Azoarcus sp. KH32C: one gene and its partner. The protein of the gene in region 1 binds, or shares a complex with, the protein of each later gene. Links are inferred from orthologs where the notes say so. Each region holds a gene or a part of one and is shown in the gene's direction. Other genes may lie near its edges.

Evidence for each region.
Region 2: the proteins of AZKH_RS14235 (region 1) and AZKH_RS10940 are in contact, whole or in part, in a cryo-EM structure (PDB 9GE8), measured with the Escherichia coli proteins. The link is inferred for Azoarcus sp. KH32C from one-to-one orthologs.

Annotation. Positions count from the first base shown.
Region 1 is NC_020516.1:3,232,702-3,240,281, reverse strand. What follows is about bases 1,670-4,813. They hold AZKH_RS14235 (ABC transporter permease), read left to right. Parts: upstream 1,670-2,067; coding sequence 2,068-4,560; downstream 4,561-4,813. Other genes in these bases: AZKH_RS14230 (cytochrome c3 family protein), read right to left, coding at 4,697-4,813; AZKH_RS14240 (M20 aminoacylase family protein), read left to right, coding at 1,670-2,022. In the rest of the region: AZKH_RS14245 (histone deacetylase), read right to left, coding at 1-703; more of AZKH_RS14240, read left to right, coding at 853-1,669; more of AZKH_RS14230, read right to left, coding at 4,814-5,599; AZKH_RS14225 (hypothetical protein), read right to left, coding at 5,712-6,725; GTP 3',8-cyclase MoaA, read right to left, coding at 7,020-7,580.
Region 2 is NC_020516.1:2,515,676-2,521,522, reverse strand. The notes cover bases 408-3,352. They hold AZKH_RS10940 (arylesterase), read left to right. Parts: upstream 408-1,546; coding sequence 1,547-2,158; downstream 2,159-3,352. Other genes in these bases: mnmH (tRNA 2-selenouridine(34) synthase MnmH), read left to right, coding at 3,265-3,352; selD (selenide, water dikinase SelD), read right to left, coding at 2,169-3,209; AZKH_RS10945 (ABC transporter ATP-binding protein), read right to left, coding at 850-1,563; hpnE (hydroxysqualene dehydroxylase HpnE), read left to right, coding at 408-843. Also shown: more of hpnE, read left to right, coding at 1-407; more of mnmH, read left to right, coding at 3,353-4,314; AZKH_RS10925 (sigma-54 dependent transcriptional regulator), read right to left, coding at 4,316-5,728; AZKH_RS10920 (sensor histidine kinase), read right to left, coding at 5,743-5,847. UniProt on the Escherichia coli protein: TesA is a multifunctional esterase that can act as a thioesterase, lysophospholipase and protease.

The DNA of each region.
Region 1 (7,580 bases):
AGGGGTCCGCACCGGCCAGATAGATCACGAGATCCGGCTCGAAGCGCGAAAACAGGTCGGACAAAGCATCGTTCAAGGCCGCGAGATAGGCGCTGTCGCCGGTGCCGTCCGGCAGTTCGACGTCGAGATCCGACACCGCCTTGCGGAAGGGGAAATTCTTGGCGCCATGGAGGCTCAAGGTGAACAGATCCCGGCGCCCCGCGAGGATCGTCGCCGTTCCGTCCCCCTGATGGACGTCGCAGTCGACGACCGCCACCTTGCGCGCAAGCCCCTCCGCCTGCATCGCCAGCGCGGCGATCGCCGCGTCGTTGAACACGCAGAAGCCCGAACCGAAGTCCCGGTGCGCGTGATGCGTGCCGCCGGCGAGATTCGCCGAGCATCCCTCGGTGAGGGCACGCCGGCAGGCCGCGAGCGTCGCACCGGCGGACCGTCGCGAGCGTTCGATCATCTGCGGCGTCCAGGGAAACCCGATGCGCCGCTGCTCGGCCGGTTCGAGCCTTCCGCTCGCGGCGCGTGACAGGTATCCCGCATCGTGGGCCCGTAGGATTTCGGTGTCGCTCGCGGCGGTCGGAACGATGAAATCCGATTCGCCGAAATGCCCCGAAGCGGCCAGGCGTGCGCGCAGGCGCGAATATTTCTCCATCGGAAACCGATGCCCCGGCGGCAGCGGCAGCACGAAGTGGTCGGCGTAGAAGAGTTTCACTTCAAGGTGTCCGGTCCATGCAATGGCGGAATGGTCCACGAATTCCCCGTGCCGCGGCAAGAACGATCGAAGCGGATTCGACGGGCGTTGCAGGGCCGTTTAAACTGAAACGTCCCACGCACGAAGAATCGCTGGAACAGGTGAAAGACATGAGCATCCATGACACGATCCGCCGGTGTCACCCCCGACTCATCGAAATCCGCCGCGACATCCACGCCCATCCTGAACTCGCGTTCGCCGAGCATCGCACGGCCGAACTCGTCGCTGCCCATCTCGAAGGACTCGGCCTCGAAGTGCATCGCGGCGTCGGCGGTACCGGCGTCGTCGGAACGCTGCGATCCGGACGCGGCCTGCGCGCGATCGGGCTACGCGCCGACATGGACGCCTTGCCGATCCATGAACGCAACGAATTCGCACACAAGTCGCGCCGCCAGGGATGCATGCATGCCTGCGGGCACGACGGGCACACGACGATGCTGCTCGGAGCGGCTGAAGTGCTCGCCGCTCACCCGGATTTCGACGGCACCGTGCATTTCGTTTTCCAGCCGGCCGAGGAAGGCGAGGGCGGTGCCGACGCGATGGTCAACGACGGTCTGTTCGATCGTTTCCCGATGGAGTCGATCTTCGGCCTGCACAACTGGCCCGGATTGCCCTCAGGGCAGTTTGCCGTGCATCCCGGCGCAGTGATGGCGAGTGCGGACCGCTTCGACATCGAGATCCGGGGCCATGGCGCACACGCCGCGATGCCGCACCTCGGGACGGATTCCATCGTCGCGGGCGCCGCGCTCGTGCAGGCGATCCAATCTATCGTCAGTCGCACGCTCGATCCGACCGATTCGGCGGTCGTCTCGGTGACCCAGTTCCACGCCGGGGAGGCCTACAACGTGATCCCCGATCGCGCCCAACTCTGCGGCACGGTGCGTGCCTTCAGCGAGGCCGTTCAGGAGCGCGTCGAGGCCTCGCTGCAGCGCCTGTGCGAGGGCGTGGCCGCTGCGCACGGTGTCGAGATCGTCCTCACATATCGCCGCGGTTACCCTCCGACGATCAACACGGCCGACGAAGCGGCCGTGTGTGCGGAAGTCGCCGGTGCATTGGCGGGCGGAGCGGGCGTCGTGACCAACGCACGCCCGAGCATGGGCGCCGAGGATTTCGCCTTCTATCTGCGTCACAAGCCCGGCTGCTATGTCTGGCTCGGCAACGGTCCGGGCGAGGGCGGCTGCACGCTGCACAATCCGCATTACGATTTCAACGACGAGGTAATTCCGGTCGGCGTTGCATACTGGGTCGAGCTCGCGCGCCGAATCCTGAGACGCGCCTGACGCCCGCAGACTGAACCTTCTTCTTCGCAAGGCGTCGATCCGCTCATGAATACACTGCGGCTTGCCTTGCGGATGATGGTGCGCGACCTGCGCGCCGGGGAACTCCATCTGCTCGGGCTGGCGATCGTCGTTGCGGTCGCCGCGCTGACCAGCGTCGGCTTTCTCGGCGATCGCGTCTCCCGCGCCCTCGATCGCGAAGCGAACCAGCTATTGGGCGGCGACCTGTTGCTGCGGGCGGATCATCCATGGAGCGGCGAGATCACGACGGAAGCGCGGCGGCGTGATCTGGGAATGGTCGGCAGCATTCTCTTCACGAGCATGGTAAGCAGCGATTCAGGTGCCCAGCTCGCCGCCGTGAAGGTCGTCGAGAGCGGCTACCCCTTGCGCGGAAGCGTCCGCATCGCCAGCGGACCGAACCAGCCCGATATCGTCGCCGGACGTGTTCCCGAGCGTGGCGAAGTGTGGCTCGACGAGCGTCTCCTCTCGGGACTGGGCGTCTCGGTCGGCGATCGGGTCGGGCTCGGGGAGCTCGAGTTTCGAGTCGGCGGGATGGTCACCTTCGAGTCCGACCGGGGCGCGAACTTCTTCAGCCTGCTGCCCCGTGCGATGTTCAATGCGGCCGACCTTCCAGCCAGCGGCCTGCTGGTCGAAGGCAGCCGGGCCACGTGGCGCCTGCACCTCGCCGGGAGTCCCGATGCCATCGCGGGATTCGAGGCCTGGGCAAAGGGGCACCTTGGCCGGGGTGAGGCGATCGAGACCATCGACAACGCCCGCCCGGAAGTGCGCACTGCGCTCGATCAGGCCCAGCGCTTTCTCCGTCTCGCTGCGCTCCTCGCCGTGATCCTCGCGGCCGTCGCGGTGGGCCTCTCCGCCCGTCGATTCATGCGCCGGCACCTCGACGCATGTGCCGTCATGCGCTGTCTCGGCGCGCGACAGCGCCAGGTCATGGCCATCGTTCTGGGCGAATTCGTGTTGTTCGGTCTTGCCGCAGCCGTCCTGGGAACGCTAATCGGTTGGGCTGTCCACCAGGGACTTGTCAGCCTGGCGTTGAAGTCGATCGTCGGCGAGTTGCCCGCCCCGTCGTTTCGCCCGCTCCTCTACGGACTTTCGATCGCTCTGGTATTGCTGACCGGTTTTGTCTTCCCGCAAGTTCTGCGTCTTCGACACGTCCCGACGCTGCGCGTCCTGCGTCGCGAAATCGTGCCGCTGGAGGCTCGTAGCGCTGCGGCCTGGCTCGTCGGCGGGGCCTCCCTGGTTGCGGTCATCTTCTGGATGGCAGGGGAGTTCCGGTTGGGGGCCCTGGTTTCCGGTGGCTTCGCGCTGGCGCTCGGCCTTTTCTCCGCGATTGCGTGGGGCCTGCTCCTGCTGCTCGGCCGCCTGAGGGGAGCGGGAAGCATGCGAGGCAGCGGCTGGCGCTACGGCTTGGCGGCATTGGTCCGCCGCAAGGGTTCGACAATCGTCCAGGTCAGTGCAATCGGCGTCGGCATGACCGCCCTCGTGCTCCTGACGCTCGTGCGTGGAGACTTGCTCGACTCCTGGCGGCGGATGTCGCCGCCCGACGCTCCCAACCGCTTCGTCATCAACATCCAGCCCGACCAGCGCGAGTCGCTCGCGCAGTTCTTCGCCGAGCATCGAATGACTGCTCCAGCGATCCTGCCGATGATTCGGGGACGCCTGACCGCCATAAACGGCCGGGAGGTGCGGCCGGAGGATTACGCGGAAGATCGGACCCGGCGTCTGGCCGAGCGCGAATTCAACCTGAGCTATGGCACCTCGCCGCCGGAAGGAAACTCCATCGTCGCCGGCACTTGGCACGGCAATGATACGGCTCCCCAGTTCTCGGTCGAGCAAGGTCTCGCCGAGACTTTCCTGCTCAAGGTGGGCGACCGCGTGCGTTTCACCGTGGCCGGCCGCGCGGTCGAGGCGCCGATTACAAGCGTGCGCAGGCTCGAGTGGGACTCGATGCGGGTCAATTTCTTCTTCATCGCCGGCGCGGGGATGCTCGAAAACGACCCCGCCAGCCTGATCACGAGTTTCCGCCAACCGGAGAACGACAAGGGGCTGACCCAGGACCTGGTCCGCCGCTTCCCGAACTTCTCGGTGATCGATGTCGACGCCGTGATCGGACAGTTGCGAGCCTTGACCGACCAGCTGGTCTTGGTCGTCCAGTTCGTCTTCATTTTCGCCCTCGTGGCCGGCTTCGTCGTGCTGTTTGCGGCACTGGAATCGACCCACGACGAGCGGGAGTTCGAACTCGCGATGCTGCGTACGCTTGGCGCCCGTAACCGGCAGATGCGTCAGGCGATCCTTGCAGAATTCAGTATGTTGGGGATGGTGGCGACACTGATGGCCGTCGGCGGAGCGTCGACCATCGGCTGGGGCCTGGGACGGCAAGTGTTCAAGATCGCCTATACGCCGGACCCACTCGGGTCGATGCTCGTCGTCACTGTGGGAACGGCTGCCGTGGTCCTGGGGGGCTGGGCTGGGATGAGAAAACTGCTCCGGCGGACACCGTTGGCGGTACTGCGTAATCCGTAGGAGGGTATCTACGGAGTCCTTATCGTGATTTGAGGTCGGATTTAATTCTCAAATTAGGGACATCAGTGCATGCAGTTTTGCTAAAAATGAGAAGGGCCCGTCATTGACGGGCCCTTCGTGTTGACGTATCAGCCGATTACTTGACGTGGCAAGTCAGGCAAATTGTGCTGCCTTCCGGGGTGACGCGCAGGAAGGTCGGAAGGAACTTGGTTCCCACTCCAGCCGATGGTACCCCGTGCGGATCATGGCAGGAGGCGCATTCAACCTCATAGCCGTCGCCCGAATCGTAGAACCGCAGCTCGTTCTTGTCCGGACGGGAGTTGCCGTTCGTGTCGAAGAACTTGACGCTGCCCTTGGTGGTGGTATTCGGATTCCAGTCGGTCCCGGTCGGGAATTTCACACCCACCGGGTGATCATTGGACAAGTCGGTTCCAATTGCGAAGACGCTAAAGTCTGTTGCGCCGTTTTCCAGGCCGGGACTATGACAGGAGAGGCAGCCCGCTGGGCTGAGGGCGTTGTGCGAAGTAGCTTTCGCGATTGCCCGGGCCGGCTTCGGCCATGTGTTCAGGAACGTGTTGTCCTGAGTCGTCATTTGGGCCGCATTCCATCCGCCACTGCCTGGCATGTTTACGATGGAGTCGATCGCCGTTTGACCGTCGTGGCACGAAAGACAGGTAAGGGAGTTCGGCCCGGGTTGCGTGACCGTGCCGCTGAGACTTTGCTGGTTATAGAGCGTGTAGCCGCCCGTAGGGGTCTTGTTAGTGCGGTTCCACAGCGGAGCGGCGAGTGTCGTGTTGGCGCCGTGCGGAGTGTGGCAGTACACGCATACCTGCATGTAATCGTTCCGGACGAAGTCCATGAATTCGGCGGCCGGTTGATTGCCATCCGTCGTGTCTCTTTGCGTCAGGTTGTGCCGAGTGTTGCTGATCGTTCCCATGTTCGAGAACTTCGTCGGAACGTCGCCGTCCGACAATGCGTCCATTGCTGGCAGGACGGTCGCCAATGCAAGGCATGCCGAGAGAATTTTCTTTTTTGTCATGGGTGACACCCTGAAATTTGATGTGGCGGTTCTCGTTCCCGAAGTATTTTTTTACTTCATTGGCATTTTAAGCAATTTTCAATCCACCTATGATCTCAAGGCCCCGCGCAGTTCACTGCGGCTTTTCTGGCCGGTAGACCTCGACCTTCAGGTGGTATTGGTCTGCAACGTAGAGTCGTCCCGTTTCATCGACTGCTATCCCTGCAATCAATCCGAATTGGCCCGGCACATTGCGCAGGCTCGGTTCGCCTAGCCACATAAGCAATTCCCCTGCCGGGCTGAAGATCTGGACGTTGTTGAATGAAGCGTCCGAGACGTAGATGTTTCCGTCCTGATCCGCGCTAATGCTTCGCGGGCGGGAAAATTGGCCGATGCCATTGCCTACGCTTCCGAACATTCCCTTGAAATTGCCCTCGAGATCGAAGGTCTGGACGCGAAAATTCCCGGAGTCGAGAACAAGCAGTGACCCGCGAGTAACGGTTGCTGCCAAGGGAATGCTTACGCGGCCGGGGGCTGACCCACGCGGGCCAATGCGGAATAGCTCGCGGTTGTCCGGGGAATAAGCGATGACTTTGTGATCATTGCCGTCCACCGTGCCACGGTCGACTATGAATATCTTCTGGCCGTCGTCGCTAACGGCGACTCCCGATGGCTTGGAGAGCTCCTTCGGGTTGCCGACTGCATACATGAAGAGGCCAAGGGAGTCATATACCATGACCTGATGTCTCTTCGCGTCGAGCACGTAGACGTTGTTCTCTCCGTCGATGGCGAGGGAGGTGGGGCTCGTGACGTTGTTGGGTTCGCGAACCCCGATCTGAAATACTCGCCCACGGGGTACGTCGAATACGACGATCGAGTTTGTGGGGGGGTCGGCGACGTAGATCCTGCCGTTCCGAGCGGCAAGGGCGGATGGCTTGCGGTACGCGGGCTCTCCAGGTTTGCTCGAAGGGCCCGTGAGCATCTGTTTCAAGCGTTCGTCTTCGGTCAGGGGACGAATGTCATACTGATTGCGGAGTTGAGTCTCGTAGCGAAACCTGGGATCCGCGGGGGCGGCCGGCCAGACGAGTTGAATCTTTGGTTCTTTCTCGCTATTCGTTGTGCCCCCCTGATAGGCGCAACCAGTCATGGCTAGTCCAAGAGCGAGTGCAAGGGTGCCTGTCAGGAGGCGGGTCGCGGCGAGTGTCTGAGCAGTTCGGGCTTGGTTTGGTTGAGGCATCTTTCGGAACAGTCGTTTTGTCCGGGGGAGGGGCGCTGCGGCCCCTGGCATCGCGTCGGCGGATAGTTCTTGTGGCGCGATGGACGTCATCTCGGAATCGGGCGCCGATGCGCGCATCCCGACAAGCAAGTCCCTTGCCCGGTCTTCGGATCCGGGCAAGGAGAACGACAGTGGAATCGAGTTCGGCGGAGGGGATGGGGGCTTTCAGCCCCCGATGTACGACATCTCGATCTTCCGCAGCCCAGCAGTGTTCGCTGTTCGGATCTCGGAGTAATGGTCTTCCCGAGCGGACCAGACGTTTGCGATCGCGCGGTCGAGTTCTTCGTCGCTGGCGCCGGCGCGCAGCAGTTCCCGCAGGTCGTGTCCCTGCTGGGCAAAGAGGCAGGTGTAGAGCTTGCCTTCGGTCGAAAGCCGGATTCGCGTGCAGGTCGAGCAGAAGGCCTGCGTGACGGAGGAGATCACGCCGATTTCCCCTTGTCCGTCGACATAGCGCCACCGCTCCGCCACTTCGCCCGTGTAGTTGGGTTCTATGGGTTCGACCGGAAAGACTTCGTTGATGCGCGCGATGACTTCGCGCGACGGTAGGACCGCGCTCATTTCCCAGCCGTTCGAGCTGCCGACGTCCATGAACTCGATGAAGCGCAGAATGTGGCCGGAACCCCGGAAATGGCGCGCCATGTCCACGATCCCGTGATCGTTCACCCCGCGCTTGACCACCATGTTGACCTTGATCGGGGCGAGTCCGGCTCGCTCTGCCGCCTCGAT
Region 2 (5,847 bases), 720 kb from region 1 along the record:
GTGAAGCTGGTCTGGGAGCCGCTGTGCGTTGCGGCGTTGAACACGCCGATCGGCGAGGCGTCGGCACAGATCTTCGCCAATGTCCTGCGTGACAGCCTTGCCGCGGGCGCCGCGGCGAGCGAACTGCTGATCCCCCGCGTCGACCTCTCGGAGCTCTTCCCTGTCCCGGCGGCCCGCTACCTCGCGGTTCGGCGAGGCAAGTTGCGCACGGGAACGCCGGTAGAAGCGATCCAACGCGTCGACGAAGGCTTCCGCCTCGAAGGCGACCCCTCGTCGCGCCAGGTCTACGACCAAGTGGTCCTCGCGACCGCGCCGCATCACGCCGGAGGACTCCTGCGCACGGTAGGCGACTGTGATCGGCTTGCAACGATGATCGAGGGGCTGCCCAACGAACCGATCACGACCGTCTATCTTGCAATGGGTCCGACTTGCCACCTGCCCTTTCCGATGATCGGGCTCGCGCGCGGACCGGCTCAGTGGGCTTTCGACCGCGGGCAACTCGGGGGGCAACCGGGGCTCGTCGCCTGCGTGATCAGCGCTCATGGCCCGCACGAGGGATTGAGCCGTGACGAACTCCTTCTCGCCGTCCATCGCCAGTTGGAGCAGGAACTCGACGTGCGCCTGCCGAGCCCCGAGTGGTCGCAGGTGATCACCGAGAGACGCGCGACCTTCGCCTGCCGTCCGGGACTGATGCGCCCGGGCCCGCAAACGCCCGTGGCCGGCCTGTGGCTCGCTGGCGACTACCTGGAATCGGAGTATCCTGCGACGCTGGAGTCGGCCGTTCGCTCAGGCGTCGATACGGCAAGCCGCGTATTGCGCACAATCCGCATCAGCGCCGCCTGACGCGCTTCAGGCGTGCTCGATCGCTCCGCTGAGCCGTCCGGCATGCATGTGCAGGACCCGACTGCAGCGCGCGGCGAGCGACTCGTCGTGGGTGACGAGGATCAGCGTCGTGCCCGCTTCGCGATTCAGCGAGAACATCAGTTCGATGACGCTCTCGCCCGTCACGGCATCCAGATTGCCGGTCGGCTCGTCGGCCAGCAACAACTGCGGATTCGGCGCAAAGGCCCGCGCGAGGGCCACGCGCTGCTGCTCGCCGCCCGACAATTGGCGCGGGTAATGCCGCAGCCGTTCCCCGAGGCCGACGCGCTCCAGCCATTGGCGGGCGATCGCCAAGGCATTGCGATTTCCGGCGAGCTCCAGCGGCAGCATCACATTCTCCAGCGCCGTCAGCGCGGGCAGCAGTTGGAAGGACTGGAAGACGAATCCGACGGCCTCGCCGCGCAAGGCGGCCCGCGCGTCTTCGTCGAGCGTAAAGATATCGGTGCCACGTATGCGCACGCTGCCTTCGCTTGGAACATCCAGCCCGGCGAGCAATCCCAGCAGCGTGGATTTCCCGGAACCCGACGCGCCGACGATCGCGACCGATGCGCCGCGCTCCACGGCGAACGAAACATCCTTCAGAATCTCCAGCGTTCCCTGCCCCGCGCCCAGGTCCACGCGTTTCGCGAGTCCCGCCACCTCTATGACCGGAATGGAGAATTCAATGCCGCTGCGATCCATCGTATTCATCTTCTTTGCGTTGGTGACATGCGCGCACGTCGATGCGGCGACGATCCTGGTATGGGGCGACAGCCTGTCGGCTGGCTACGGCCTGCAACCGAAGCAGGACTGGCCCACCTTGTTGCAGACGCGATTGGAGCGCGAAGGGTTCCGTCATTCCGTCGTCAATGCGAGCGTGAGCGGCGAAACCACCGCCGGAGGACGCTCACGCCTGCCCGCTGCGCTCGAACGCCACAGGCCCGACTACCTGATCCTCGAACTCGGCGCAAACGACGGCCTGCGGGGTCTCAAGCCCGACCTGATGGAGGAGAACCTCGCCGCGATGATCGAGCTTGCCCGCCGCCAGGGCGCCCGCGTACTTCTGGTCGGAATGCGGCTGCCGCCGAACTACGGACCGGCCTACACGCGGCGCTTCCAGCAAGCCTACGCGGACCTCGCCGATCAGTACAAGATCCCGCTTGTGCCCTTCCTGCTGGACGGATTCGCCGATCGGCGAGAACTCTTCCAGTCCGACGGGATTCACCCGACGGCGGAAGCCCAGCCCCTGATCGTCGAGACGGTCTGGAAACAGCTCGCCTTGCTGATCAGGCACTGATTCGGACACATCAAGCGACCTGCAGCATCGGTTCCCCGGCGACCATGCGACCGATCACCGCCGCTTCGTTGCCCTGTTCCTCGCGCACCGCAGCCAGCACGGCTTCGACGCTATCCTCCGCACACGCGATCAACAGCCCGCCGCTGGTCTGAGGGTCGGTGATGAGCTTGCGCTGCCATTCCGGCGTGTCCGCCGCAAGCCGGACCTCGCCGCCGTAGCTTGCCCAGTTGCGCGTCGAAGCGCCGGTCGCGATCCCATCTCGCACGAGCTGGACGGCCGTGTCGATCTTCGGCAGCGCATCGAAGGACACTTGCGCCCCGAGGCGCGAGCCGCGGCAGATCTCCAGCAAATGACCGGCAAGGCCGAATCCGGTGACGTCCGTGACCGCATGCACGCCATTCATGCCCGCCAGGCTCGCACCGACGCGATTGAGCAGCGTGGTCCAGCGCAGCATCTCGGCGTAGCCCTCCGGCGCGAGCACACCTTTCTTCAGCCCGGCCGACAGGATGCCGACGCCGAGCGGCTTGGTCAGGATCAGCACGTCGCCCGCCTGCGCACCGGCGTTGGTCTTCACCTGCGCCGGATCGACGACGCCCAGCCCGACGAGTCCGTAGATCGGCTCCAGCACGTCGATCGAGTGGCCGCCGGCGATCGGGATCCCTGCATCCCGACAGACCGATGCGCCCCCTTCGAGGATGCGTCCGATCACTTCCGGCGGCAGCTTGTCGATCGGCATGCCCACCAGCGCCAGCGCCATGATCGGGCGCCCGCCCATCGCGTAGACGTCCGACAGCGCGTTCGTCGCCGCGATGCGGCCGAAATCGAAGGGGTCGTCGACGATCGGCGTGAAGAAGTCGGTTGTCGCGACGATCGCCTGATGCTCGTTGAGGCGATACACCGCCGCATCGTCGGCCGTTTCGGTGCCGACCAGCAGTTCCGGCGGAACGATGCCGGCGGGTGCGTGCGCGAGCAGTTTCGAGAGCACCGACGGCGCGATTTTGCAGCCACATCCGCCGCCGTGGGAGAATTGCGTAAGTCTGATCTGATCCATGACATCCTGAAGGAATAACCGGCCATCCGGCGCACGCCGAAAGCCGCGACAACGCATGAAAAAAGGCCTCGCGACCGTAGCACAGCTCTCCGAATTTGACGAGTTCATCGACGCCCGCAGCCCGGCCGAATTCGCCGAAGACCGCATCCCCGGCGCCGTCAGTTGCCCTGTCCTTGACAACGAGCAGCGGGCGATCGTCGGCACGATCTACAAGCAGCAATCCGCCTTCGAAGCCCGCCGCATCGGCGCCGCGATGGTCGCCGAGAACATCGCGCGCCATCTGCGCGAGCGCTTCCAGGACAAGCCGAAGAACTGGCGTCCGCTCGTCTATTGCTGGCGCGGCGGCCAGCGCAGCGGCTCCTTCGTCACGTGGCTGCGCCTGATCGGGTGGGACGCCTGCCAGCTCGAAGGCGGCTACAAGAGCTGGCGCCACCTGGTCGTCGACGAACTCGCCGTCCTGCCCGGCCGGTTCGACTTTCGCGTGATCTGCGGCGCGACGGGAAGCGGCAAGACCCGCGTGCTCGAAGCGCTCGGCAGGCTTGGCGCGCAAGTGCTGGATCTGGAACAGCTCGCCGCCCACAAAGGCTCTGTGCTCGGAGCGCTGCCCGACCGGCCGCAGCCGACGCAGAAGTCCTTCGAAACGGACCTCTACGGCGTGTTGCGGACCTTCGACCCGGCTCGTCCCGTCTACGTCGAGGCCGAGAGCCGCAAGATCGGACGCATCCAGGTTCCCGAAGTCCTGATGGCCCGCATGCGCGAAAGCCACTGCGTCGCGATCGAAGCGACGCGCGAAGCGCGACTCGACTTCCTCGTGCGGGACTATGCCTACCTCGGCGATGATGTAAGCGATCTGCAAAACAAGATCGACTACCTGCAGGGCCTGCAGAGCAACGAAACGCTGGCCAACTGGAAGGCGCTGGCCGCCCAGCACGAGCTCTACACGCTCTTCGCCGAGTTCATCGACAAGCACTACGATCCGCTCTACCAGCGTTCGCAGAACCGCAATTTCGTCCGCTTTCCGCAAGCGCCGATATTCGCCAGCAGCAACCTGAGCGACGCGGGCATCGCGGAGCTTGCAGACTGCATTCTCCGCGAACAGCAGTGAATCAAGCGTCCATCGAAAGCCCCCATTTCTCGATCCGGTAGCGCAGCGTGTCCCGGCTGACGCCGAGGAGGCGCGCCGCACGCGAGACGTTCCAGCCGGTCTGCTTGAGGGCATCGAGCAGCGCATGGCGTTCGATATCTTCGAGTGTTTGCGCGGGTGCATCGGCACGCCCCTGCGCCGTCTGCGCGACGTCCGGCGTCGTCGCGGCGGAGGGCGGCACCGCGGTCGTCGTCAGCGACAACTGGGACGCCTCGATGACCGGCCCGGTGTTGAGCAGCACCGCCTGTTCGAGGACGTTGCGCAGTTCGCGGACATTGCCCGGCCAGCGGTGGCGCAGCATCAGCGCTTCGGCCGCCGGGGATAGCGAAGGCGCGCGCTTGCCGTATCTCGCAGCGTGGATCGAGATGAAGTGGCGCGCGAGCGACAGCACATCGTCGCCCCGGTCGCGCAGCGGTGGGAGCATGATCTGGAAGACGCACAGGCGGAAATAGAGGTCCGCACGGAAACGCCCCTCCCCGACCAATGCATCGATCGGCCGATGCGTCGCGGCAACGATCCGGACGTTGACTCGCTGATCGCGCAGGCTGCCGATGCGCCGCACCGTCTTTTCTTCCAGCAGCTTGAGGAGCTTCGCCTGCAGGCCCAGGTCCATGTCGCCGATCTCGTCGAGAAACAGCGTTCCGCCCTCCGCAGTTTCCACGAGCCCCAGCTTGCGTTCGCGGGCGTCGGTGAAGGCCCCCCGCTCGTAGCCGAAGAGTTCGGATTCGAGCAGTTGCGCCGGAATCGACGCGCAGTTCAGCTCGACGAAGGGCCGATCCCGGCGGGGACCGTTGTAATGCAGCGCCCGCGCGACGAGCTCTTTGCCCGTGCCCGTCTCGCCCAGCACCAGCACTGCCGGCGCATCCGCGTCCTGCAACTGCGACTCCGCGTCGAGCAATTGCCGCAAGGTCTGCTTGAGCGTGCGCATCGGCGGGGATTCGCCGAACAGGCTCGTGAGATCCGCCGCATCGGCCTCGCGCTGCTGGTAGTAATCGAGCGCACTGTCGCGCTGGGTTTCCTTGAATGACTTGTCGATCAACAACTTGAGTTTTGCGAGGGCGACGGGCTTGGTCAGGAAGTCGCGCGCACCGGCCTTCATCGCTTCGACCGCCAATTCGACGCTGCCGTGCCCGGTGATCATGATGACCGGCAAATGACGGTCGAAAGCCCGTAGGCGCGCTAGCGCATCGAGCCCGTTGATGCCCGGCAGGTTGAAATCGAGCACGACGGCGTCGGGCTTGAAGACGTCGAGCAGCGCGAGCCCCTCCTCCGCCGTCTCCGCGACCCGCACGTCGTAGGCACTGCGCTCGAGATAAATCCGGATGTTCTTGCCGAGGACCGCCTCGTCCTCGATGACCAGAATCGCGCGTCCCATCGTCCCCTCCCCGCTCAGGCTGCCGCCATGACCACTTTCACTGTCGTACCGTCGCCGGGCGAACTCTCGATCGCGAGCGCGCCGCCGAAGCGTTCGACGATGCGCCGGGCGAGCGCAAG